4 regions of the Peribacillus sedimenti genome follow, and region 2 is predicted to be linked to each of the others. Evidence: a T-box and tRNA genes for the amino acid it is inferred to sense, from the RefSeq annotation. Region 2 holds a T-box; the other regions hold tRNA genes.
What was found. A T-box is a leader RNA that pairs with one kind of tRNA and senses whether it is charged. The one in region 2 lies ahead of asnS (asparagine--tRNA ligase), so its partner is inferred to be a tRNA-Asn.

Region 1 (5,166 bases), 1.3 Mb from region 2:
GTTAAGTGGAAAAGGATGTGGAGTTGCTTAGACAACCAGGATGTTGGCTTAGAAGCAGCCACCATTTAAAGAGTGCGTAATAGCTCACTGGTCGAGTGACTCCGCGCCGAAAATGTACCGGGGCTAAACGTATCACCGAAGCTGCGGATTGACACCGATGGTGTCAGTGGTAGGAGAGCGTTCTAAGGGCGTCGAAGCCAGACCGGAAGGACTGGTGGAGCGCTTAGAAGTGAGAATGCCGGTATGAGTAGCGAAAGAAGGGTGAGAATCCCTTCCACCGAATGCCTAAGGTTTCCTGAGGAAGGCTCGTCCGCTCAGGGTTAGTCGGGACCTAAGCCGAGGCCGAAAGGCGTAGGCGATGGACAACAGGTTGATATTCCTGTACCACCACTTCATCGTTTGAGTGATGGGGGGACGCAGGAGGATAGGGCAAGCGCGCTGTTGGATATGCGCGTCCAAGCAGTCAGGCCGGAAACGAGGCAAATCCCGTTTCCACAAAGGCTGAGCTGTGATGGCGAGGGAAATATAGTACCGAAGTTCCTGATTCCACACTGCCAAGAAAAGCCTCTAGCGAGATGAATGGTGCCCGTACCGCAAACCGACACAGGTAGGCGAGGAGAGAATCCTAAGGTGTTCGAGAGAACTCTCGTTAAGGAACTCGGCAAAATGACCCCGTAACTTCGGGAGAAGGGGTGCTTTTTAGGGTGAATAGCCCGGAAAAGCCGCAGTGAATAGGCCCAGGCGACTGTTTAGCAAAAACACAGGTCTCTGCGAAGCCGCAAGGCGAAGTATAGGGGCTGACGCCTGCCCGGTGCTGGAAGGTTAAGGGGAGAGGTTAGCGTAAGCGAAGCTTTGAACCGAAGCCCCAGTAAACGGCGGCCGTAACTATAACGGTCCTAAGGTAGCGAAATTCCTTGTCGGGTAAGTTCCGACCCGCACGAAAGGCGTAACGATCTGGGCACTGTCTCAACGAGAGACTCGGTGAAATTATAGTACCTGTGAAGATGCAGGTTACCCGCGACAGGACGGAAAGACCCCGTGGAGCTTTACTGCAGCCTGATATTGAATTTTGGTACAGCTTGTACAGGATAGGTAGGAGCCTTTGAAGCCGGAGCGCAAGCTTCGGTGGAGGCGTCGGTGGGATACTACCCTGGCTGTATTGAAATTCTAACCCGCGCCCCTCATCGGGGCGGGAGACAGTGTCAGGCGGGCAGTTTGACTGGGGCGGTCGCCTCCTAAAAGGTAACGGAGGCGCCCAAAGGTTCCCTCAGAATGGTTGGAAATCATTCGCAGAGTGTAAAGGCACAAGGGAGCTTGACTGCGAGACCTACAAGTCGAGCAGGGACGAAAGTCGGGCTTAGTGATCCGGTGGTTCCGCATGGAAGGGCCATCGCTCAACGGATAAAAGCTACCCCGGGGATAACAGGCTTATCTCCCCCAAGAGTCCACATCGACGGGGAGGTTTGGCACCTCGATGTCGGCTCATCGCATCCTGGGGCTGTAGTCGGTCCCAAGGGTTGGGCTGTTCGCCCATTAAAGCGGTACGCGAGCTGGGTTCAGAACGTCGTGAGACAGTTCGGTCCCTATCCGTCGCGGGCGCAGGAAATTTGAGAGGAGCTGTCCTTAGTACGAGAGGACCGGGATGGACGCACCGCTGGTGTACCAGTTGTCTTGCCAAAGGCATCGCTGGGTAGCTATGTGCGGACGGGATAAGTGCTGAAAGCATCTAAGCATGAAGCCCCCCTCAAGATGAGATTTCCCATGGCGCAAGCTGGTAAGATCCCTGAAAGATGATCAGGTTGATAGGTCAGGGGTGGAAGCGTGGTGACACGTGGAGCTGACTGATACTAATAGATCGAGGACTTAACCAATATATATCGGTTCGCTGGCTAATGGCGTCACATCCTGTGACAACGCCAGCATGACCCACATCCTGTGGGCCTGGTGACTGCTTAGCTTCGACAGACGTTGGAGAGCCGGACCGCAAATCCCTCGGATTTGTGAGGACGGATCGAAACGGCCGAGAAGTTAGGAGCCGTAGCTGGACAACATTCATTGTTTTGAAAACATGCAAAAACCTTACCTGTTATCTAGTTTTGAGGGAACAAAATTTCCTCTTGAAAAACTATATCAAAAGAATTATAATAAATATTGTCTTTTGATAGTTAAAAGAATAATGTCTGGTAGTGATGGCGAAGAGGTCACACCCGTTCCCATTCCGAACACGGAAGTTAAGCTCTTCAGCGCCGATGGTAGTTGGGGGATCTCCCCCTGTGAGAGTAGGACACTGCCAGGCAGCATTATTCTAAGTAATGCGAAGACGAGTATTAGGAAACATTATATTATTCCGCAGTAGCTCAGTGGTAGAGCATTCGGCTGTTAACCGAACGGTCGTAGGTTCGAGTCCTACCTGCGGAGCCATGCTTCCATAGCTCAGTAGGTAGAGCACTTCCATGGTAAGGAAGAGGTCAGCGGTTCGAGCCCGCTTGGAAGCTCTCTATTTAAAAGAATTTAGTTATGGCCCCTTGGTCAAGCGGTTAAGACACCGCCCTTTCACGGCGGTAACACGGGTTCGAATCCCGTAGGGGTCACCAGTTTCATATATTTGGAGGATTAGCTCAGCTGGGAGAGCACCTGCCTTACAAGCAGGGGGTCGGCGGTTCGATCCCGTCATCCTCCACCATATTTATGCCGGTGTAGCTCAATTGGTAGAGCAACTGACTTGTAATCAGTAGGTTGGGGGTTCAAGTCCTCTTGCCGGCACCATTTTATGTGGAGGGGTAGCGAAGTGGCTAAACGCGGCGGACTGTAAATCCGCTCCCTCCGGGTTCGGCGGTTCGAATCCGTCCCCCTCCACCATTTTCAGTGACTGATTATATTTTCTTATATTTGGGCATTATATAATTAGTCGATGAATCTGCCTCATAATTTTTGGGCTATAGCCAAGCGGTAAGGCAACGGACTTTGACTCCGTCATGCGTTGGTTCGAATCCAGCTAGCCCAGCCAAGAGCCATTAGCTCAGTCGGTAGAGCATCTGACTTTTAATCAGAGGGTCGAAGGTTCGAGTCCTTCATGGCTCATTAAAACATAAATATATTTCACTTTCTGCAAGAAATTACGATTATTTATAATTAAATGCGGAAGTAGTTCAGTGGTAGAATACAACCTTGCCAAGGTTGGGGTCGCGGGTTCGAATCCCGTCTTCCGCTCCACTGCAAATGTTCAATTGGGGCCTTAGCTCAGCTGGGAGAGCGCCTGCCTTGCACGCAGGAGGTCAGCGGTTCGATCCCGCTAGGCTCCACCATCTAACTACATAACACCAAATATATCGTCTTAAACCGTTAGGTTTAAGGCTTTTTTTATGCATTAAAGATGGGATTGCTAGATGATAACCTATAGTATTCATAGCATCTCGGTTTTTCCTGTGGCCATTTTTTTAATATTCGCTGTATCATATCATCCCCGTGAATTTAAAGAACGTATTGAATATCGTTTTTCTGTTAATCGGAAAACGTATACTTATACATTTTTTTGTCGAGTTGAACCATCTGAATTTTCAGTTATAAAATAGAGAAAAGGAGGATGGATTTATGAGTGTCAAAAAGATAACTATGATTGGGCTGCCGATGGACCTTGGGCAAACCAGGCGGGGAGTCGATATGGGTCCTAGTGCAATCCGTTATGCAGGTGTGGTAGAGAGGTTAGAACGTTTGAATATAGAAGTAGATGACTTGGGAGATATAGCAATCGGACGGCCTAAATTGGTACATAATCCAAACTCAAATCTGAAAAATTTAAAGCTTGTTGCAGAGGCCAACGCATTGCTGGCACATAGAGTCGATGAAATTATTGAAAGTGGCTCCTTTCCGTTGGTACTTGGCGGTGACCATAGCATTGCGATTGGTACACTTGCCGGAACCGCTAAACATTATGAAAACCTGGGTGTTATCTGGTATGATGCACATGGTGATTTAAATACAGAAGAAACATCTCCTTCAGGAAATATTCATGGTATGCCATTGGCTGTAAGTCTCGGATTGGGACATGAGGATCTAGTGAATCTGCATGCCTACACACCGAAAATAAAACCCGAAAATGTAGTGATCATAGGGGCCAGATCTCTTGATGAGGGAGAACGCCAGTTGATTCGTGAGAAAGGCATAAAAGTATTCACCATGCATGAAATTGATCGTTTAGGCATGACTAAGGTGATGGAGGAGGCTATCCGTTATTTAAAGGATAGAACAGATGGTGTTCATTTATCACTTGATTTGGATGGTTTAGACCCGTCAGATGCTCCAGGTGTAGGGACACCGGTCATTGGCGGGATCAGCTACAGGGAAAGTCATCTGGCAATGGAAATGCTGGCGGAAGCAGGTATCATTACATCTGCTGAATTTGTTGAGGTAAACCCTATCTTGGATGAGAGAAATAAAACGGCAACAGTTGCTGTTGCGTTAATGGGTTCGCTTTTCGGCGAAAAACTCCTATAGGCGGTTAAGCTCAATATTAAAAAAACAGTAACCTTCGGGTTACTGTTTTTTAGAAAGATCGAAGTATTTTATGATTAATTTATCTAATTCAGTACTCGCTTCTACAACTTGCTTATCGATCATGGAAGAATAGGATGCCAAGTTTATCATTTTCCTTCTGGATTCCTCTATGCGGTTTAATAAATTTTCCCCTGTCATCACAGCTTCCCTCATTTCCAATCAATCTTTAATTGCTTTTTACCCATATAAGCAATTAGCAAACATAAACTGTAAATCTTTGTTAAAATTAAAGGGGTAATTTTGTAACCTTTTAGCTAGCGATTCGTAAATATCGTATAGCCGCATGAGCGGGGGTAATTTAATTAAATGGAAACAGTCGTTAAAGCGAGAATTAAACAGGTTTTAAAGGGAGACCAAAATGCTTTTGGAGAGCTCGTCGAACTCTATAAGGATAAGGTTTATCAGATTTGCTACAGGATGCTTGGAAACCGACATGAAGCAGAGGATATGGCCCAGGAAGCTTTTGTGAGAGCTTACGTAAATATACGTAGCTTTAATATCAAAATGAAATTTTCCACTTGGCTTTATAGAATTGCGACGAATCTTTGTATCGACCGTATAAGGAAGAAAAAACCGGATTACTATTTAGATGCGGAGGTAGCAGGCACCGAA
Region 2 (5,166 bases):
TTTAGTAACATGATTCCACTTTTATTATAAGAATGTATTGATCTATTAGTGTGCTGCCTGCTATTGGCGGCACATTTTTCTTATTAAACAAATGGGGCAGAATTCCTATAATGACTGAAATAGGTGTTTGAACAAAAAAATAACCCTCTGGGTAGAAAGAGAGGGTCCAGAAGCTGGCCAGCGGAAAGACGGTTACTTCGCAGTATTGATCAGTGATACTGATGCATCACAACAAATGGTATCCATATACTATTACGATAAAAACAGAATAAAATGGTGTACCAAAAAGAAGAATTAATGTTAATATACATCCGTCATCAACGGAATAATATAAGCCCGTTCACAGGGCTTTTTTACTACTAATTGATTCACGTTTTACTACTCTTCGTCTGTATCTTCTTCAACAGTATCTACTTCAAGTAAATGAGGAAAGTGTTCTTGGAACATTTCTTCTTTTATTTGTTCTATAAGACTCAAGATGTGCACCTCCTGTTGTAGTAGATATTTACCCATTTCTCATGTGTATAACCTGGTAGTTTTTACATTACCGAATTTATATCCACATATGAATTTAATTGAAAATACAGTACTTTTAGGCTGTTTGCTGTTAATTTTACTTCTGTGTAAGAATTACTGCTAAAGATTCCTGCATATTTGACTAAGTAGGTTACCGGAAGAAGAATGGCTAATCAAATGATTCTTGCTTTTTTAACAGGGCTTGCTTACGGGTATGATTTTCGAGAAGATATCCCGACATGCTTTTCTTGCTGTCTTAAAGAGGCAGGTTTGTTAAATAAGGTTCAGTATTAAGAATAAGGAACACGGCTAATAATGTGGCGAGAATGTTTCTTTAGTTCACCCTCATTGCACCATTAGGCGTCGCTAATGAAACGTTTCTATCTGAATCTCATCTAACAGAATAGAAGTGTGAAAGAAAGGAAGGAAGGGGGAGCCATTGATGCAGGGATTACTCTAACCGCGGCCGCCGATTTTCCTTTTGCAGTTCTTGTAACTTTACCATCGTTCGGAAAATGGACTCACCTACTTCAGGTTCCTTTTTCAACAATCGTCTTTTAAAGTTGTAGAATCTGAAACGAGCTTTGGATGAAGTGCAAATATACTCAAGTACCATGCTACAATAGCGATAGGGGGACTCATCATAAACTTTAATGTAACTGCAATTGCACTCGATATAACAACTGTCCAAGTCCTATCATATCAACTCCTTTAGTATCAATGTCTGGTTGCGATTTTATTTACAGGCACACATTTCATTTAATATGATTACCACAACAATAATAATAGAAATTTAATGTCAATGCATCATCCAAGAATAACAATCATCCACTTGTTTCTGAGCCTCCTGCTCAACCCACCCATCCTTTTGATGGCTGGAATGCTGCATATGACAAACAAACCGATTAATGTTGTGAACTGGCATTCGAAACTACTCAGTATATTTTTAATAAAGTTATCTATAGCTACGATCAATTAGAAGGGTTAAAGTTGATACTGCATGGATTGGATGGTGATTTTTCAGGGAAATTTTTTTATAATTGAATCAATTAACAGATGTATTCCTATGAAAGTGATTTGTATCAACATTTTGACGAAATCGGCTGTAGAGGTGTAGCATGAAGATTCTGTATGCATTGGTAATTATCATTGTGGTCATATCGATCGTATTAACATTGTCAATCATGGGTGAAAGTGATAAGAATTATAGGAGTTCAACAAAAAGAAACACCGTCAATTTAACCTTGATTTACGCTGTCATCATTACCCTGTCTTTACTTGTTCTTGGAGTTTATATTAGCGTTGTATAACTGCCATTGATTTTTACCTGTTGACTGGCAACTCAATAGGTAATTTTATTATGAATGGCATCTCCAAGGCGTTAAATAAATGTAAAAAATAAAAGGGGACTATAGGACTGGACACTTGATCGAACAGTGAAAAAAGCGTTATAAACAGCTTTGAGAATTAATCATCATGCAGATGTACCACTGATGAAGGATTTACCGAAAATTGCAGCATTAACATCTAAGTTAACATCTGCATCTTTTAGAACAACAAATGGAGTATTTCCACCTAATGGCTATAATAAACACCAGCAATACGACCAATATGACGGCCTGCTGGTGTTGAACCTGTAGCAATGAATTTTGATTAGCACCTGAGCTCAACTTCTTGCTATTTTTGTAACGGAACGGGAAGCAGTGATTGTTAAAGCTGTAAGTAAAGTGCCATGAGAGGAATGAAGGCCAAAACTAGTCAGAAGCACGATTGAAAAGTGCTTCATAAGAAAAAATAGGATGCCGCAGCATCCTAGTGTTCATTTTCACACCTATTTAATTAAAAATCTGCATTTCCTGGTGTACGAGGGAATGGTATTACATCGCGGATGTTCTTCATTCCGGTTAAATACATGACAAGTCGTTCAAATCCAATTCCATAGCCAGAATGCTTTGTACCACCGTATTTTCTAAGCTCGAGATACCACCAGTAATCTTCTTCTGCCATATCAAGTTCTTTAATTCTATTTACAAGGACTTCTTCTCTTTCCTCACGTTGGCTTCCCCCGATTAACTCGCCAATACCAGGAACCAATAGGTCAGTCGCAGCTACTGTCTTGCCGTCTTCATTCGCTCTCATATAAAATGCCTTAATTTCTTTCGGATAGTCGGTTACGAAGACAGGACGCTTGTAAATTTCCTCGCTAAGATAACGTTCATGCTCCGTTTGCAAATCCGTGCCCCATTCGACAGGGTAGTCAAATTCCTTACCGGAGTTCTTTAATAATTCAACAGCTTCGGTATAAGTAACTCTTCCAAAATCGGATCCTAACGCATTGTTCAATCTTTCAATAAGTGTTTTATCAATAAAGCTATTAAAGAAGGCCATTTCTTCAGGTGCATGTTCAAAAACGTAATTAATGACATACTTGACCATTTCTTCTCCGAGGTCCATGATATCCGGTAATTCTGCAAAGGCAACTTCCGGCTCGATCATCCAGAATTCTGCGGCATGTCGTGCCGTATTAGAATTTTCTGCTCTAAAGGTCGGACCAAAGGTATACACATTACGGAAAGCAAGAGCAAAGGCTTCCGCATTTAATTGACCGCTAACGGTTAAGTTGGTTTCTTTGCCGAAGAAATCTGCACTGTCATCCACTTTTTGGTCTTGAGTTTTTGGAAGCTGGTTCAAATCCATTGATGTCACACGGAACATTTCCCCGGCGCCTTCCGTATCGCTTCCGGTAATAATCGGTGTATGCACATACACAAATCCTTTTTCTTGAAAGAATTTATGAATGGCATAAGATGCTAGAGATCTTACTCTGAAAACGGCTGAGAAGGTATTGGCTCTCGGACGTAAATGAGCGATTGTTCTTAAATATTCAAGGGAATGTCTCTTTTTTTGTAAAGGATAATCTGCATCCGATAATCCTTCAACAACAATTTTTGTCGCTTTAATTTCAAAAGGCTGTTTCATTTCAGGAGTTGGAACAAATTCACCTTCTACTAAGACAGAAGAGCTAATAGGTAACTTCGTAATTTCTTTAAAGTTTTCAAGGGTATCCTCAAAAACTACTTGTACACTCTTAAAGAATGTTCCGTCGTTTAACTCCATAAAGCCAATAGTTTTGGAATCGCGAAGAGTACGGATCCAGCCTGAAATTTGAACAGTTTTGTGTTTAAAATTTTCTTGATTTCTGTATAAATCTTTTACTACGGTCTTTGTCATAATTAACCTCCATATGGTAATTTTTCACAATAAAAAAGCCTTCTATCCCCAAAAAAGGGACGAAAGGCTAACTTCCGCGGTACCACCCAAATTGTCAATAATATGACCAACTTTTAAGCTAATATGCTTACCCCAGTCAATAACGTGCTGGTAACGTCTAAGCCTACTTAAGATATCCCTTTCGGTTAGAACTCAAAGGTGTTCTTCATTCATGCTTCATCGCCAGGCTTCCACCGTCCCCGGCTCGCTATCGAATACAGCAAAAATTACTTTCCTCTTCATCGATTTAAAAATATGTAGTTTTAAATGAATTTTTATTGTAATAATTTATCACAAAACAAAATCCTTTGTCTAGTTGCCCTTAAGATATATTCAATGGAATCTTTATTTTTCTACACCATAACTTAAATGAATCAATATTGATACAGAAATTAAATAGTAAAGTTGTGAAAATTACTAATAAACTGGATAGAGCAATAGACAAAAGGTTAATTCAAAAGCAATTGATACAAAAACTTGAAAAACATATAAGATGCAACTATTGTAATGAAAATTTTTAATCGATTATGGTTACAGGAAAAACGTTTGGATATGGATCTTTAAAAGGAGCATAGGTGGAGAATATTTAAGTGTAACGTTGCAGGGAAAGTTAAGTGAATCATTAAAGTTAGAGCAGAGTTCTGGATATATGAATATGTTTGTGAAACAATGCACTTAAACTAAGGGGCAGGTTAGTTGAATAAAAACGCTACCCCTTTAGTACAGAACTGGGAGCTACATACTTGTAGCTTTTGTTTTGCTGGGCGTGAAGAAAACCTCCTACGTTTGTATTACCCCAGCAGAAAATCCTATTTTCTTCAATGCGTCTTTCACAGGCAAATGGCCGGGCTGATTGTCATTATAGTACGAATCTAACCGGTCAATAAAGTAATATTCCTCAACCAATATGGTGAACCCACTCGCTTTCAACAAATGTAACTCAGTTGAAACCAATATATGCTTCTGGTTCCTGTCCAGTCCATTCCAAAATTCCGCAGTAGTTTGTACGCTTTCCTCCTTTTCGCTGCAACCATATAATGCGAACGTTATTGCGAAAGCGGTTAATAGTAAACAAACTTTGTTGAGCATTCCATTTCCACCTTTTTTCCACCACCAGGTACTGATCTGAATGGGGTTTGTGTTTCCAATTCTAGCATTTATATTATAGTTATAAATAACCAATAGTAAGAAAAACAACGGTGGTAATAAGTGCCAAATATAAGGTAAAAGAGACAGAGCTGGGAACAGAATCCCCAGGCTTCTTTCGTTAACGGGCAGGTTAGTTACAAAGTAGCTTGAACAAGTTATAATTTAAACATTAACTTACTTTCATTGCAGGGAGATATAAAAGTGGATAATACACTATTGTTGGATTTGATA
Region 3 (5,166 bases), 2.3 Mb from region 2:
CAAAAGATGAAATATATCCGGTTGTAGCTTCTCTGTCAGTCATCCAGTTTTCCTCCTAATGCACTTAACATCGGCTTAAATTTAATTGATGTTTCTTGATATTCACTCTCGGGCTTCGAATCAGCCACTATGCCGCACCCCGCGAATAACGACGCTTCATTGCCTTGTACCAATCCCGAACGAATTGCTACTGCAAATTCTCCATTCCCTCCAGCGTCTATCCAGCCAAGAGGTGCTGCATAGAAGCCTCGTTCTAAGTCTTCATTTTCTCTGATCCATATAAGGGCTTTCTCCTGAGGCAGTCCACCTAAGGCCGGTGTAGGATGCAGCTTATATAAAATATCGAAAATAGAAACATCCTGTTTGGCTCTTCCTTCAACGGGTGTGTAGAGATGTTGAATATGCCGGTTTTTTAATAATATAGGTGATCTAGGTACTTCTACAACTTCACAAGTGTTGATCATTGCATCCTGGATCATTGAAACCACATATTGATGTTCCTTCAGATTTTTCTCGTCATGGAGAAGCGCTTCACCCAAAGCGTCATCTTCTTGTTCATTTTTTCCTCTTGCAATGGAACCTGCCAGGCAAGCAGAAAATAATACATTCGCGGTTTTCTTAATAAGCCTTTCAGGTGAAGCTCCCACAAAGAATTCACTGCCTACTTCCAGGCTGAAAATAAAGCTTTTCTCCTGTTCTTTCATTAACCTATCCAATACCATCTCGGATTGCAGCTGAGCCTCGAATTTTAGTCTCATTTCTCTGGCCAATACTAATTTATCTACATCAGATTGTTTAATATGGTCGATTGCTCCCGAAACAGATTCTATCCATTCTGCCGGTTTTATTTCCGCTTGTTCTATCAATAATGGATTACTATATGCCGGCACAAATTTACTATTTATATACGTATCCCTTTCATTTACCATTTTAATGAATGCCTGGATCTCATCTCCAGGGGAACAAATAAAATTGGTAGTGAGGTAAGCTTGTCCTTTCACTTTCGATAACATGAATCTGGGAATATAAAATAGGTTATCCCCGAATTGATCCCATAGTTCTGAATTGCTTTTATGGTGATCAAAGGAAAAACCTCCAAAGATTAAAGGTCCTGTGCCTGCCACTTGAGAAACCCCACGCCTCACTGATTCACTGACCAATTCGTTCCATTCCTGTTTTATATATTCATACCGCGATGAGTCCGCGGGCGCCTGAATTTTTTCCGCTTTTCCTAAACCAGAAAGGATTACTTCCTGGTTAGGGTCCTGCCAAAAAAAGCGTTCTCCTAGATAATGTTCTCTTCCTGCTTGATAAAATGAAAGGGGGCATACATCGTCAATCTTGATGATTTCACTGAATAAGACCTTTTTTTGATTTTTCACAGCTTTATTTAAAGCTTCCTTTAGGCCATCCATCAGCTCAGTATCATGTGAAATTGCCAAGATAATCCCTCCACTTTTACATATACAAACCTATTCAAACCTATTTAAAGATACACCTCGATTCAGGGCTATGTCAATCATTCAAGCCCTGTGGCACCGCTGTTCATCTTCCATGATCCGATAGAAAACCGCCTTTGTTTAAGTGGTTTTTATTGTTGTAGATAAAGCATAATAGATAAAAAAGAGATTGACACTTACGCCTTGTTTTCCTAAACTTAGTCTGTAACACTTTGTCCATTTTTAGTTCTATGGACAAATACCAAATTATTAAGGAGAGAAACAATGCAAGCCTTTCATGATTCAGATAATACTTCTGCTCTCCAAAGCAAAAAGAATTGGAGAGTCTGGTGGGAATTAACACGGCCTCATACTCTGACCGCAGGATTTGTTCCCGTATTGATAGGAACAGCCTTGGCGATGCAAGATTTCCATATAAATGTGCTATTGTTCGTTGCAATGCTGGTTGCCAGTTTATTAATTCAGGCTGCCACTAATATGTTCAATGAATATTACGATTTTAAGCGTGGCCTGGATAATAAGGAATCAGTCGGAATTGGTGGTGCAATTGTCCGGGAAGGAATAGCTCCGAGAACGGTTATGACTATCGCCCTTTCCCTATACGCAGCTGCAACCCTGATCGGTGTGTATATTTGTATGGAGTCGTCGTGGTGGCTCGCTCTGATTGGAGCAATCTGCATGGTAATCGGCTATCTGTATACCGGCGGTCCCGTACCGATTGCTTATACTCCATTTGGAGAATTAATGGCCGGCTTTTTTATGGGATTTTCTATAATATTGATATCATTTTATATCCAGACTGGTACAGTGACCAATACTGCTATTCTCGTTTCCATCCCAAGTCTAATCCTTGTTGGATTAATCCTTTTATCCAATAACATTCGAGATCTGGATGGAGATAAGGAGAACGGAAGGAAGACTTTAGCCATTCTAGTGGGACGAAAATATGCGATATACATTCTTGGTGTTATGTTTTCTGTATCCTACCTGTGGATTTTAGGACTAATCATTGCTGGTACAATGTCGCCATGGATCTTGTTAGTATTCCTGAGTGTACCAAAAGCAGTTAAAGCGACAAAAGGGTTTATAGGGAAAACTGTACCTGTTCAAATGATGCCTGCCATGGTCGCAACCGCACAGACAAATACGATTTTTGGTTTGCTATTATCAGCAGGGTTATTTATTAGCTATATAATGTAAGTGATCTTCCCCGGGCATATTGCCCGGGGTTTTCTTTAATATGGGAGAATAAGTTAAAAATTGCTTTGTTTCTCCGCTGCCATAACGGGTATTTAAACACTACGGACATGCATACGAGGTTCCCATTATTGTTAAGAACCTTAAATTATATAGAAGGAGTGTTCTTATGCTAACCCAGGAAAATATTACGACTCTTAAACAGGAATTGATGAATCTTAGAGAACAGCTGAGCAGCAGAGTGGAACATGATAAGCAAACTGTAGTAAGAGTAAGTGAAAGGGAGGCCGTGGATGAACTTTCCGCATATGACAACCATCCAGCCGATCTTGGTACTGAACTATACGAAAAAGAGCGGAATATGGCCCTCGACGACCATGCTCAAGCAGAGATTGAAAAAATTGATACGGCATTACACGCAATGGCAGAAGGAAGCTATGGCAAATGTAAAGTCTGTGGTGAAGAGATTCCTTATGAACGATTGGAGGCTGTCCCATCAACCCTGTATTGTATCGATCATACGCCGGAAAGGACTCCAGCCTCAGATCGTCCTGTTGAAGAAGATCTTTTAATACCTTCGTTTGGAGATGATTTTGAAAATAGAAGAAGCGGTGACATTAATGACAAAGAAGACAGCTTCGGAGAGGTGGCACGTTTCGGTACATCAGAAACCCCAGCAGATTATACTGGAGACCACGAAAATTACGATAACCTGTATAAAACAGAAGACGAATCCAACGGTTTCACTGAGGATTATGAAGGCTTCATCGGGACGGACATAAACGGTAAAAACAGTAGAGCATTTTCTACTAAACAAGAACGGCAATATGAAGAAACCTTGAATAATGAAGGAATGGAATCTAAGCTGGGAGATATACCTTACCGACAAAGAGACAGCTATCTGGAAGATAAAACAAAGAAAGAAAAATAAAAAAAGGCTGTATACCTTGAGTATACAGCCTTTTTAAGTATGACCCCTACGGGATTCGAACCCGTGTTACCGCCGTGAAAGGGCGGTGTCTTAACCGCTTGACCAAGGGGCCATATGGCGGAGAAGGAGGGATTTGAACCCTCGCGCCGGTTACCCGACCTACACCCTTAGCAGGGGCGCCTCTTCAGCCTCTTGAGTACTTCCCCATATGGCTCCGCAGGTAGGACTCGAACCTACGACCGTTCGGTTAACAGCCGAATGCTCTACCACTGAGCTACTGCGGAATGGTGGGCCTAAATGGACTCGAACCATCGACCTCACGCTTATCAGGCGTGCGCTCTAACCAGCTGAGCTATAGGCCCATTATAAGTGGAGCGGGTGATGAGAATCGAACTCACGACATCAGCTTGGAAGGCTGAGGTTTTACCATTAAACTACACCCGCGTGAATAAGTGGGGCGGCTGATGGGAATCGAACCCACGAATGTCGGAACCACAATCCGATGCGTTAACCACTTCGCCACAGCCGCCACAAAAGTGATTAATATAATGGTGGCTCAGGACGGAATCGAACCGCCGACACAAGGATTTTCAGTCCTTTGCTCTACCGACTGAGCTACTGAGCCACAAAGTAATGGCGGTCCCGACGGGAATCGAACCCGCGATCTCCTGCGTGACAGGCAGGCATGTTAACCGCTACACCACGGGACCAAATTGCGGGGACAGGATTTGAACCTGCGACCTTCGGGTTATGAGCCCGACGAGCTACCAGACTGCTCCACCCCGCGATAATATAAATGATGCAATTTTAACTTATGCACTAAGTGCACTGTAGACTGTCCGGATTTCAGTAAGCTAAACCAAGCAGCAGCTCAACCAGTACAACTCGCAGTTATTCAATGAAGGAACGCTCGTTGCTCCACCCCGCGATAATAAGAATAATACAATTTTAATTAAAATGGAGGAGGTAGAGGGATTCGAACCCCCGCGGGCTTTTACACCCCTGTCGGTTTTCAAGACCGATCCCTTCAGCCGGACTTGGGTATACCTCCAAATGAATGGTGGACCTTGTAGGACTCGAACCTACGACCGGACGGTTATGAGCCGTCTGCTCTAACCAGCTGAGCTAAAGGTCCATGTTAAGTGTTATAAAAGTGATAAGTTAAAGATTGTCTGTCCCCATCTCAGAAAGCAAAATCAAGCAGCAATTCGATGGGTACAACTCGAAGCAATTTCTTTGGAGCTTTGCTCGTTGCTCTAACCAGCTGAGCTAAAGGTCCACATAATTTTAAAAGATGGTAGCGGCGGAGGGGATCGAACCCCCGACCTCACGGGTATGAACCGTACGCTCTAGCCAGCTGAGCTACACCGCCATCACAAATATATGATTATCAAAATTGGTGGAGCCTAGCGGGATCGAACCGCTGACCTCCTGCGTGCAAGGCAGGCGCTCTCCCAGCTGAGCTAAGGCCCCAATCGTTAAAAATAATGGTCGGGAAGACAGGATTCGAACCTGCGACCCCTTGGTCCCAAACCAAGTGCTCTACCAAGCTGAGCTACTTCCCGTAATATGGCGCGC
Region 4 (5,166 bases), 940 kb from region 2:
CCGCAATCTGGTCCCGTGGTGTAGCGGTTAACATGCCTGCCTGTCACGCAGGAGATCGCGGGTTCGATTCCCGTCGGGACCGTTTTATTACTTCTTTCAGCAGGTAAAAATATTATGGCTCAGTCGTTAGAGCAAGGAGCAGTACTTCTATGATATATCGACGAGTTGTATCCAATGAACTGCTACTTGTAAAGTCTTTCAGTGTTGGGGACAAAGGACAATGAAAATTTAATTTAGGTAGTATACTACTTTTGGCTCAGTAGCTCAGTCGGTAGAGCAAAGGACTGAAAATCCTTGTGTCGGCGGTTCGATTCCGTCCTGAGCCACCATTTTTATGTGGAGGGGTAGCGAAGTGGCTAAACGCGGCGGACTGTAAATCCGCTCCCTCCGGGTTCGGCGGTTCGAATCCGTCCCCCTCCACCATTTATCACAGGGGCATAGTTTAAAGGTAGAACTGAGGTCTCCAAAACCTCCAGTGTGGGTTCGATTCCTGCTGCCCCTGCCAATAAGCATTTTGGCGGTTGTGGCGAAGTGGTTAACGCATCGGATTGTGGTTCCGACATTCGTGGGTTCGATTCCCATCAGCCGCCCCATTTCACTTTTTAAAAAGTACTATTATTGGGCTATAGCCAAGCGGTAAGGCAACGGACTTTGACTCCGTCATGCGTTGGTTCGAATCCAGCTAGCCCAGCCATCTTTGCCGATGTGGCGGAATTGGCAGACGCGCACGACTCAAAATCGTGTTCCTCACGGAGTGTCGGTTCGACCCCGACCATCGGTATTTTATATGCGGGTGTAGTTTAATGGTAAAACCTCAGCCTTCCAAGCTGATGTCGTGAGTTCGATTCTCATCACCCGCTCCAAATGGGCCTATAGCTCAGCTGGTTAGAGCGCACGCCTGATAAGCGTGAGGTCGATGGTTCGAGTCCATTTAGGCCCACCATAATGCTAAATTCTTTTTTGTTCCGCAGTAGCTCAGTGGTAGAGCATTCGGCTGTTAACCGAACGGTCGTAGGTTCGAGTCCTACCTGCGGAGCCATTTTTATGTCTATGGGGAAGTACTCAAGAGGCTGAAGAGGCGCCCCTGCTAAGGGTGTAGGTCGCGTAAGCGGCGCGAGGGTTCAAATCCCTCCTTCTCCGCCATAATGATGCGCCTTTAGCTCAGCTGGATAGAGCAACAGCCTTCTAAGCTGTGGGTCAGAGGTTCGAATCCTCTAAGGCGCGTACGAAAACTAAATGCAAATAGTTCAAAAAAAGCCCAAAATAGGGCTTTTTTGTTTGGAATGAACAGGCCTCCCCTTTTTAAACACCCGCAGAGCTATCACGTGTATTTTACCACGAAGGGCTTTTCTTCAATTTTCCTTTAATATCCCTGTGAGCTTTTTGAAGAAGTACACATCTTGATATGAAAAAACCGCTTGACGTATGCTGGCCCTTTTCATTTTTCTCCAAATAAGAATTTGATTTGTGAAAAGCTGTTGCTTTTCTCTCTTTTCAGTCCATTTCAATAACTTTCATCGCATATTTCCCTTTGTCAAACTAAAACATAGAAGATAGAGGGAGGGAGATATCTTTGCCAGTATCAGAGCTATTAATCAGGATACCGGTCTCATTTTTTATGCTTTATGTTGTTGTCCGGTTATTAGGGAAAGAGGAAATATCACAACTGACATTTTTTCATTTTACATCTGCCATTGCGTTCGGCTCCATTGCGGCGAATATGGCTTTTAATAAACATCTGAGCATTCATAATGGGATTTTTGTATTAGTTGGCTGGTCAATATTAACGGTTGGTATGGAACTTATAAGTTTAAAATCGAAAAAGGCGCGGAGAATCATCGAAGGAGAGCCAGTCATCCTGATTAAACAGGGGAGGGTAATGGAAAAAGCTTTGGGAAATGTTCGGCTGGATATGAGCGGCCTTAAGGCGCTGCTTAGAGAAAAAGGCATATTTTCCTTGTCGGATGTAGATTATGCAATTTTTGAAACGGATGGAAACTTGTCAGTGCTGAAAAAAAGCAACACCGAAAATATACATACTAACAAAGACTCCATTCTCCCTCTTGCAACAGAAGTCGTTTCACAGGGCAAAATCCATTACCAAAATCTAAGGAAGTTAAATAGGGATGAAGATTGGCTGCATCAAGAGCTACAGGAGAATGGGGTAAAATCGATATCAGATGTGTTTTATGCCGAAGTTCAGCAGGATGGATCACTCTATCTGGACATTATGGATGACCGGGAATCGACTGCGAAGGATTGATCGACAGGATACCATTGATTTTCGATTGCTGGTATTTCTAATTAAAATCTGCTATGCCTATCTTGTTCATTTGATTTCGAATATGTGGATATCAGGCTCCGCCTGCATAAATACAGTCCCGGGCAAAAAGGGGGTCATCTTTATGCAGAAAGGGTATAATAATATGGAAGAACCAGGCATTACAGGGTACTGCCTGTCGAGATACGGAATGTGAATCTTAATAGCTAATCTTTTATAAAAACAACTGCACAAGACAAAAGAAGAGGGGATACCATGACGAACAAAATAGGATGGAATCTAGATAACAGCTATACCCGTCTGCCACAGATATTTTATACAAGCCTTACCCCGGAGCCAGTAGAATTTCCAAAGCTTGCGATTCTAAATGAAAGGCTTGCAGAAACCCTTGGTTTAGATGCGGAAGCGCTGAAAGGGGAAGGTGGGGTATCGGTCTTTGCCGGTAACCAGATTCCTGAAGGCGCTTCACCGCTTTCCCAGGCTTATGCGGGGCATCAATTCGGGCATTTCAATATGCTCGGTGATGGCCGGGCAATCCTGCTTGGCGAGCAAATCACGCCAGAAGGGGAACGGTTCGACATTCAGCTTAAAGGGCCAGGGAGCACTCCGTATTCCCGAGGCGGTGATGGCCGTGCGGCACTTGGGCCGATGCTCCGTGAATATATCATCAGTGAAGCAATGCATGCATTGGGCATTCCCACGACCCGAAGTTTGGCGGTTGCAACGACCGGTGAGGCAGTCATCCGCGAAACCCATCTGCCAGGCGCGGTACTGACACGTATAGCTGCGAGCCACCTTCGTGTCGGCACCTTTCAATTCGCGGCAGCATATGGCAAGCCGGAAGAACTTCGGGCCCTGGCAGATTATGCGATAAAGCGCCATTATCCAGATATCGAGGGCGATGAGAATCCATATCTGTCCCTGCTTAGGGAAGTGGTCAAACGGCAGGCATCATTGATTGCCAAATGGCAGCTGGTCGGTTTTATCCATGGAGTAATGAATACTGATAATATGACGATTAGCGGCGAAACGATTGATTACGGCCCTTGTGCCTTTATGAATGAGTACGACCCGGCTACGGTATTCAGCTCCATCGACACCCAAGGACGCTATTCCTATGGGAACCAGCCAGGTATAGGCGGATGGAATCTGTCCCGATTCGCAGAAAGCTTGCTAGTGCTGATAGATGATGACCAGGAAAAGGCTGTAGAACTTGCTCAAGATGTCATCACCGGATATCCAAAGCTGTATACGCAGAACTGGCTGTCAGGAATGCGGGCGAAGCTTGGACTCTTTAACGAAGATTCGGAGGATGAAGCACTGATTCAGGAGCTGCTGGATTTAATGCAGAAGCAGCGTGCAGATTATACGAATACCTTCCGTTCCTTAACATTAGGAAAAACAGAGGGTGAGGACCTGTTTTCTACTCCGGAATTTGCCAAGTGGAATGATAAATGGCAGGACAGATTAGGCAGACAGGAACAATCAAAAGAGGATTCACAGGAACTGATGCGAAATAACAATCCTTCTGTGATCCCTCGTAACCACAGGGTGGAAGAGGCGCTGGCAGCTGCCGTGGAACGGGCAGACTACACTGTGACGGAAAAGCTTCTTTCCGCCCTTTCAAAGCCCTATGCTTACTTAGCGGAGCAGGAAGAATATTGTGCATTGCCGGTTCCATCAGGAGTTCCTTACCGCACTTATTGCGGGACCTGATATAGCTTAAGATATTTAGCAACATTTTTGAGGTTTTTTAGGTGGATATACCCAATCTTCTTGCGGTCATACCTTTCAAAATGGGAAGGAGTGTATACTCACTTCCCATTTTTATGGGCTATTTCTCAGACAGCACGTCCTTCTCAAACTGTTCTATTCTTTCACGCACAAATTCAGGAACAGGTTGGGAAGTTTTCGTATGAGGATTGTAACTTACATAGATGACCTCGGCGATGAGGAGCGGATCGATCTCTCCGTCCCTAGTAATCATGAAATTCATGGTCATGCTTGCATTGCCGATGCGGCCGACACGGCACCAAATATTCAGCCAATCGTTCAGCCGTGCTGGACTTTTGTATTCCATAATCGTCTTGGCAATAACGAAATCAAATTCACCATTTTCTGCAAGTTTGACCAGGTCAAGCTTCAAACCTTCCAGGAAAAATTCTGAAACTGCTACATCGAGATACGTTAAATAATGTGCGTTAAATACGATATTTTGTCCATCAATTTCTGAGTACCTTACCTTAAGGCGATGAGAAAATCGAAAGTCCCCGGTCATTTTAGCCCCTCGCTTAACAATCTGTTTTGTAAAAATTTTACAATACTTAGAAAGTTACCACAACTAATTTAGGGGTGTTCAACGTACAAAAGTTCACAATGTTCACGGAGAGGCCTTGTAATAATTTTCACCAGTGAGCCATTCTTCAATTTTTGTATTTTTATCCAATAATAGGGTCAGTCGAAAGACAAAGAGTTCAAATAATACCTTGCGTCGTGAAATGAACTGAATCGTAAATTGCGTAATACCCTTAGATTCACTTTATTCCAGACAGCTTTTGAAAAAGTTAACTGTCCGGAACTAATTCCTGTTTCGATTTGCTGAGCTTAACTGGAATTCTTTCTCTGGGACGGGTAGAGGAAGTCGATGAAATCGACAATATCTTTTTTTCTCTGTTAGTAATCTCTGTAGTAATCTCTGGTATTGCTTTGTTCACGCTGGCATGAAGAATGGCTCCTTCTGATACCGAAGAGCTTTCATGCTGGCCCGATGCACAGTCACTTTCGCTCTTCTCTTGGAACAAAATGAGCTCTTCCAACTGATCATAATCAATCGTATACCATTTGGTTTGGTCCATCTTGCTGGTATTGAATTTGCCTGAAATCAA

Region 1: it has a tRNA-Asn gene. The T-box ahead of asnS (asparagine--tRNA ligase) is inferred to sense a tRNA for this amino acid. The anticodon was not compared.
Region 3: it has a tRNA-Asn gene. The T-box ahead of asnS (asparagine--tRNA ligase) is inferred to sense a tRNA for this amino acid. The anticodon was not compared.
Region 4: it has a tRNA-Asn gene. The T-box ahead of asnS (asparagine--tRNA ligase) is inferred to sense a tRNA for this amino acid. The anticodon was not compared.

What each region holds. Positions count from the first base shown of each region.
Region 1 is NZ_CP143547.1:165,871-171,036, forward strand. It holds rRNA gene V1500_RS00920 (23S ribosomal RNA) at 1-1,871, shown strand, start outside; rRNA gene rrf (5S ribosomal RNA) at 2,180-2,296, shown strand; tRNA gene V1500_RS00930 (tRNA-Asn) at 2,347-2,421, shown strand; tRNA gene V1500_RS00935 (tRNA-Thr) at 2,423-2,495, shown strand; tRNA gene V1500_RS00940 (tRNA-Glu) at 2,520-2,594, shown strand; tRNA gene V1500_RS00945 (tRNA-Val) at 2,608-2,683, shown strand; tRNA gene V1500_RS00950 (tRNA-Thr) at 2,691-2,766, shown strand; tRNA gene V1500_RS00955 (tRNA-Tyr) at 2,775-2,859, shown strand; tRNA gene V1500_RS00960 (tRNA-Gln) at 2,933-3,007, shown strand; tRNA gene V1500_RS00965 (tRNA-Lys) at 3,009-3,081, shown strand; tRNA gene V1500_RS00970 (tRNA-Gly) at 3,139-3,213, shown strand; tRNA gene V1500_RS00975 (tRNA-Ala) at 3,230-3,305, shown strand; gene rocF (arginase) at 3,592-4,494, shown strand; gene V1500_RS00985 (aspartyl-phosphate phosphatase Spo0E family protein) at 4,534-4,692, opposite strand; gene sigW (RNA polymerase sigma factor SigW) at 4,861-5,166, shown strand, end outside.
Region 2 is NZ_CP143547.1:1,499,955-1,505,120, forward strand. It holds gene V1500_RS07440 (hypothetical protein) at 1,635-1,826, shown strand; partial or broken gene V1500_RS07445 (aldehyde dehydrogenase family protein) at 1,983-2,154, opposite strand; gene asnS (asparagine--tRNA ligase) at 2,356-3,747, opposite strand; T-box leader at 3,800-4,038, opposite strand; gene V1500_RS07455 (hypothetical protein) at 4,567-4,875, opposite strand; gene V1500_RS07460 (MEDS domain-containing protein) at 5,137-5,166, shown strand, end outside.
Region 3 is NZ_CP143547.1:4,273,595-4,278,760, forward strand. It holds gene menD (2-succinyl-5-enolpyruvyl-6-hydroxy-3-cyclohexene-1-carboxylic-acid synthase) at 1-43, opposite strand, end outside; gene V1500_RS20925 (isochorismate synthase MenF) at 36-1,442, opposite strand; gene V1500_RS20930 (1,4-dihydroxy-2-naphthoate polyprenyltransferase) at 1,725-2,660, shown strand; gene V1500_RS20935 (TraR/DksA C4-type zinc finger protein) at 2,827-3,588, shown strand; tRNA gene V1500_RS20940 (tRNA-Glu) at 3,629-3,700, opposite strand; tRNA gene V1500_RS20945 (tRNA-Ser) at 3,704-3,794, opposite strand; tRNA gene V1500_RS20950 (tRNA-Asn) at 3,798-3,872, opposite strand; tRNA gene V1500_RS20955 (tRNA-Ile) at 3,874-3,950, opposite strand; tRNA gene V1500_RS20960 (tRNA-Gly) at 3,959-4,032, opposite strand; tRNA gene V1500_RS20965 (tRNA-His) at 4,042-4,117, opposite strand; tRNA gene V1500_RS20970 (tRNA-Phe) at 4,138-4,213, opposite strand; tRNA gene V1500_RS20975 (tRNA-Asp) at 4,223-4,298, opposite strand; tRNA gene V1500_RS20980 (tRNA-Met) at 4,302-4,375, opposite strand; tRNA gene V1500_RS20985 (tRNA-Ser) at 4,547-4,639, opposite strand; tRNA gene V1500_RS20990 (tRNA-Ile) at 4,647-4,723, opposite strand; tRNA gene V1500_RS20995 (tRNA-Met) at 4,884-4,960, opposite strand; tRNA gene V1500_RS21000 (tRNA-Ala) at 4,986-5,061, opposite strand; tRNA gene V1500_RS21005 (tRNA-Pro) at 5,077-5,153, opposite strand; tRNA gene V1500_RS21010 (tRNA-Arg) at 5,159-5,166, opposite strand, start outside.
Region 4 is NZ_CP143547.1:562,696-567,861, forward strand. It holds tRNA gene V1500_RS02900 (tRNA-Met) at 1-6, shown strand, start outside; tRNA gene V1500_RS02905 (tRNA-Asp) at 10-82, shown strand; tRNA gene V1500_RS02910 (tRNA-Phe) at 254-329, shown strand; tRNA gene V1500_RS02915 (tRNA-Tyr) at 339-423, shown strand; tRNA gene V1500_RS02920 (tRNA-Trp) at 432-505, shown strand; tRNA gene V1500_RS02925 (tRNA-His) at 518-593, shown strand; tRNA gene V1500_RS02930 (tRNA-Gln) at 620-694, shown strand; tRNA gene V1500_RS02935 (tRNA-Leu) at 700-781, shown strand; tRNA gene V1500_RS02940 (tRNA-Gly) at 790-863, shown strand; tRNA gene V1500_RS02945 (tRNA-Ile) at 867-943, shown strand; tRNA gene V1500_RS02950 (tRNA-Asn) at 965-1,039, shown strand; tRNA gene V1500_RS02955 (tRNA-Ser) at 1,053-1,143, shown strand; tRNA gene V1500_RS02960 (tRNA-Arg) at 1,151-1,224, shown strand; gene V1500_RS02965 (DUF421 domain-containing protein) at 1,574-2,263, shown strand; gene V1500_RS02970 (protein adenylyltransferase SelO) at 2,537-3,997, shown strand; gene V1500_RS02975 (acyl-CoA thioesterase) at 4,116-4,559, opposite strand; gene V1500_RS02980 (replication protein) at 4,846-5,166, opposite strand, start outside.